2 regions of the Streptomyces sp. NPDC002676 genome follow, and region 2 is predicted to be linked to the other one. Evidence: riboswitches for the same ligand, from Rfam matches in the RefSeq annotation. Region 2 holds a riboswitch; the other holds the start of a gene.
What was found. Region 2 has a riboswitch for S-adenosylmethionine ahead of ACWD3E_RS05195 (aminotransferase class V-fold PLP-dependent enzyme). Riboswitches for the same ligand answer to the same signal wherever they lie in the genome.
Positions count from the first base shown of each region.

Region 1: it holds a riboswitch for S-adenosylmethionine, as region 2 does, so the genes downstream of both, thrC (threonine synthase) here and ACWD3E_RS05195 (aminotransferase class V-fold PLP-dependent enzyme) in region 2, are expected to answer to the same signal.

Region 1 covers NZ_JBSFVT010000004.1:418,695-421,079, forward strand. The annotation lists gene thrC (threonine synthase) at 1-989, opposite strand, end outside; SAM riboswitch class I at 1,008-1,149, opposite strand; gene ACWD3E_RS15215 (glucosyl-3-phosphoglycerate synthase) at 1,322-2,266, shown strand; gene ACWD3E_RS15220 (alpha,alpha-trehalose-phosphate synthase (UDP-forming)) at 2,366-2,385, shown strand, end outside.
Region 2 covers NZ_JBSFVT010000001.1:1,092,240-1,094,624, forward strand. The annotation lists gene trpD (anthranilate phosphoribosyltransferase) at 1-852, shown strand, start outside; SAM riboswitch class IV at 942-1,058, shown strand; gene ACWD3E_RS05195 (aminotransferase class V-fold PLP-dependent enzyme) at 1,228-2,385, shown strand, end outside.

The DNA of each region.
Region 1 (2,385 bases), on a different contig from region 2:
TCGGCCGGGTTGCCGATCGCGAGGGACTTGGCGATGGTGTTCGGCTTCTGCGGGCGTACGACGTCGTGGCCGGCCTTGAAGGCCGCCGACACCGGCGAGCAGCCCTCGGCCTGGGCGCCGAAGATCTTGTACGGCCGGTCCTCGACCAGGCCGAGTTCGATCAGCTCCCGCAGACCCTTGTCGATCTTCGTGAGCTGGGAGCCGGAGGCGATCGGGACCACGATCTGGTCCGGCAGCCGCCAGCCGAGCTGCTCGCAGATCTCGTACGCCAGGGTCTTGGAGCCCTCCGCGTAGTACGGCCGCAGGTTGACGTTGACGAAGCCCCAGCCCTCGCCGGCCGGGTCGCCGATCAGCTCGGAGCAGAAGCGGTTCACATCGTCGTAGTTGCCCTCGATGCCGACGAGTTCACCGCCGTAGACCGCGGCCATCACGACCTTGCCCTGCTCCAGGTCGTGCGGGATGAACACGCAGGAGCGCAGGCCCGCGCGGGCGGCGGCGGCGCCGACGGCACCGGCCAGGTTGCCCGTCGAGGAGCAGGAGAGGGTCGTGAAACCGAAGGCGCGGGCGGCCTCCAGGGCCTGGGCGACCACGCGGTCCTTGAAGGAGTGCGTCGGGTTGCCGGAGTCGTCCTTCACGAACAGGCCGCCGGTGACGCCGAGTTCGCGGGCGAGGTTGTCGGCCTTGACGAGCTTGGTCCAGCCGGGGTTCAGGTTCGGCTTGTCGGCGACGTCCGCCGGGACCGGGAGCAGCGGCGCGTAACGCCAGATGTTCGCGGGGCCCGACTCGATGCGCCCCCGCAGTTCCTCGGTGTCGTAGGCGGAGAAGTCGTAGGCGATCTCCAGCGGGCCGAAACACTCCTCGCAGGCGAACACCGGGCCGAGCGGCACGCGGTGACCGCACTCGCGACAGCTCAGGGCCGCGGCGGGGCCGAGGTCTACGGTGGAGGTACCGGCGGAATCGCTGGCGGTTGCAACTGTCTGCGCAGCCATGTGAGGCGAGGCCCTTTCTCCTCATCTTCCTCACGACGCATCTCGCCGTGAGACGGATTTGGCACCTTCCCGAGCCGGGAGCCTCGCTGGAGAACGAGAACCGACTGGAGGGTTGCCGGGGCTTCATCGGGCCGTGTCCCTCTGCCCCTCTGGATGAGCGGTATGCGGTTGTGTGATGCGGTTGTCCGTCAACGCGCGCGACCCCCGACATGCGATGGTCATCGACGTTGTTCAAGACTGTAACCGAAGGCCAGGACAGTTGAGATAGTCGTCCGAACCGCGAGATGGATCACACGGTGACGTGTGGCCGTGACAGTGAGGAGTCGCAGACCGTGCTGGAAGAAGTCGAGCGCTGGCTGGCCACCCGCTCCTGGTCCGTGACCGATCGGCCCCTCCACCAGATCCTGTCCGCCAAGCAGCGTACCGGCCAGTCCGTCTCCGTCGTGCTGCCCGCACTGAACGAACAGGAAACGGTCGGCGACATCGTCGCGGTGATCCGCCGCGACCTCGTGGAACAGGTGCCGCTGGTCGACGAGATCGTCGTCGTCGACTCCGGGTCCACCGACCGCACCTCCGAGGTCGCCGCGGCGGCCGGCGCCCGGGTCGTCCACCGCGACGACATCCTGCCGCGCATCCCGGCCGTCCCCGGCAAGGGCGAGGTGCTGTGGCGCTCCCTGCTGGTGACCAGCGGGGACATCATCTGTTTCATCGACGCCGACCTGCGGGAGTTCTCCTCCGACTTCGTCTCCGGAATCGTCGGCCCGCTGCTGACCGAGCCGGACGTACAGCTGGTCAAGGCCATGTACGACCGTCCGCTCGGCGGCGCTGCCGGCCAGGGCGGCCGGGTCACCGAACTCATGGCCCGCCCGCTGCTGAACATGCACTGGCCGCAGCTGGCCGGTTTCGTGCAGCCGCTCGGCGGCGAGTACGCGGCCCGGCGCTCGCTGCTGGAGCAGCTGCCGTTCCCGGTCGGGTACGGCGTGGAACTGGGCATGCTGGTGGACGCGCTGCACCTGGTGGGCCTGGACGCCCTCGCCCAGGTGGATGTGGGGGTGCGCAAGCACCGGCACCAGGACGGACAGGCGCTGGGCCGGATGGCCGCCGCGATCTACCGCACGGCGCAGCTGAGGCTCGCCCGCGGGCACCTCGTCCGGCCGTCGCTGACCCAGTTCGAGCGGGGCGAGGACGGGTTCGAGCCGCGCACGTACTCGGTGGACACGGAGGAACGGCCGCCCATGACGGAGATCGCGGAGTACGCGGCGCGGCGGGTGGCGTGAGCGCCGGGTGGCGTGAAAACGGGGCATCGGCTGTATACGGCCGCTCTTCGGGGCGGACCGTACGTTTGAGTGTTTACGGGCCGGGCTAGGTTGAGGACCATGGCTTCCGTGCGCGGTGC
Region 2 (2,385 bases):
CTGGTCCGGACGATGTATGCGCACGCGAACGTGATCGAGGTGCCCGGCCGGACGGTCGACATCGTCGGCACGGGCGGCGACGGAGCCAAGACGGTGAACATCTCCACGATGTCCGCCCTCGTCGTCGCCGGCACGGGCGCGAAGGTCGTCAAGCACGGCAATCGGGCCGCGTCCTCGGCATCGGGGTCGTCCGACGTCCTGGAGCGGCTGGGCGTCAACCTCGACCTGACCCCGAAGCGGGTGGCGGAGGTCGCCGAGGCGGCCGGCATCACCTTCTGCTTCGCGGTGAAGTTCCACCCGGCACTGCGTCATGTGGGCGCGGCGCGCGGACAGTTGGGCATCCGGACCGTGTTCAACCTGCTCGGTCCGCTGACCAATCCGGCGAAGGTGAAGGCACAGGCGGTGGGGGTCGCCGTCGCCCGTGAGGCACCGATCGTCGCGGGGGTGCTCGCCGAGCGCGGCAACTCCTCCCTGGTCTTCCGCGGCGACGACGGCCTCGACGAGCTGACCACCACCTCCACCTCGCACGTCTGGGTCGTCCGGGACGGCAAGGTCTCCGAGCAGTCCTTCGACCCGCGGGACGTCGGCATCGAGCTGGTCCCCGTGTCCGCGCTCCAGGGCGGCGACCCGGCGTACAACGCCGACGTCGCCCGCCGGCTGCTGGACGGCGAGCGGGGCCCCGTACGCGACGCCGTCCTGCTGAACTCGGCGGCGGCCCTGGTCGCCCTGAACCCGACGGACGCCCCGCTGGCCGAGCAGCTCCGGGCCGGCATGGACAAGGCGGCGGAGTCGATCGACTCCGGGGCGGCCAAGCGGGTGCTGGAGCGCTGGGTGTCCGCCAGCAACGCCTAGGCCCGGTCGTCCACCGAGTTCCATATGTCGTCCCGCGATCCGGACACGGGTTGCGGGACGACGATCATTTCCCGTACGTTCCTGTACCAGGTCATGAGTGACAGTCATGAGGCCCCGGCCGACTGTCCGGCAACCCTCCGTCCGTGGCGGGGTGCCCCGGGTGAAGACCAGGTCGTAGGCAGTGAGGTCTACGGCAAGCGCGGACCCCTCGCACGCTTTCGACAAGTGTGGGGCCAGGGGTCCTGGTCATCGAGGGAGCCTTCCGTGAGCAAGCGAATGCGATAGGGCCGCCGAGCCCCGCCTCCGCATCCCCTTTTTCTCTTTCCGGCCCGTCTCTCACGGGCTCTTCTCGCCTGCCTCTCACGGGAGTTCGCCATGTCCGTCTCCACCGCTGCCGCCGACCAGTCTGTTTGTGCCCCTCTGCCTGTTCTGGGCCGGGATGTCACCGTCCCGCTCGTCACGGGCGGCGAAGTCACCTACGCGGCGCTCGACTACGCGGCCAGCGCCCCCGCCCTCCAGCGCGTCTGGGACGACGTGGCGGCCTACGCGCCCTACTACGGCAGTGTCCACCGCGGCGCCGGCTACCTCTCCCAGCTCTCCACGGACCTGTTCGAGAACGCCCGCAAGACCGTCGCCGAGTTCCTCGACTGCCGCGAGACCGACCAGGTGATCTTCACCCGTTCGACCACGGACTCCCTGAACCTCCTGGCCCGCACGCTCCCCGCCGACTGCCAGGTCTTCGTCTTCGAGACCGAGCACCACGCCTCCCTGCTGCCCTGGCAGGACGCGCAGGTCACCTACCTCAACGCCCCGCGCACCCCGCGGCAGGCCGTCGAGACCCTGGAGCGGGCCCTGGCCGACCGGGACCCCTACGGCCCGGCCCTGGTATGCGTCACCGGCGCCTCCAACGTCACCGGCGAGCTGTGGCCGGTGCGCGAGCTGGCCGCCGCCGCCCACACCCACGGCGCCCGGATCGTCCTGGACGCCGCCCAGCTGGCCCCCCACCACCCGCTGAGCGTCCGTGACCTGGACGTCGACTGGGTCGCCTTCTCCGGCCACAAGCTGTACGCCCCCTTCGGCTCCGGCGTCCTGGCCGGCCGCGCCGACTGGCTCCGGGCCGCCGAGCCGTACCTCGCGGGCGGGGGCGCCAGCCGCAAGGTCACCCGGCGCCAGGACGGCGGTGTGGACGTGGAGTGGCACGAGAGCGCCGCCCGGCACGAGGCGGGCTCCCCGAACGTCATCGGTGCCTACTCCATCGCGTCGGCCTGCAAGGCGCTCACCGAGGCCGGCTGGGACACCCTGGTCGCCCGTGAGCAGGACCTGATCGCCCGGGTCCGTGCGGGCCTCGCGGAGGTCCCGCAGGTGAGGGTGCTGTCCCTCTTCGGTGACGACGCCCCGCGCGTGGGCGTGCTCTCCTTCGTCGTCGACGGCTGGAACAGCTCCCACTTCGCCGCCGCGCTCTCCGCCGAGTACGGCATCGGCGTCCGCGACGGCCTCTTCTGCGCCCACCCGCTCGTCCGCACCCTGCTGGGC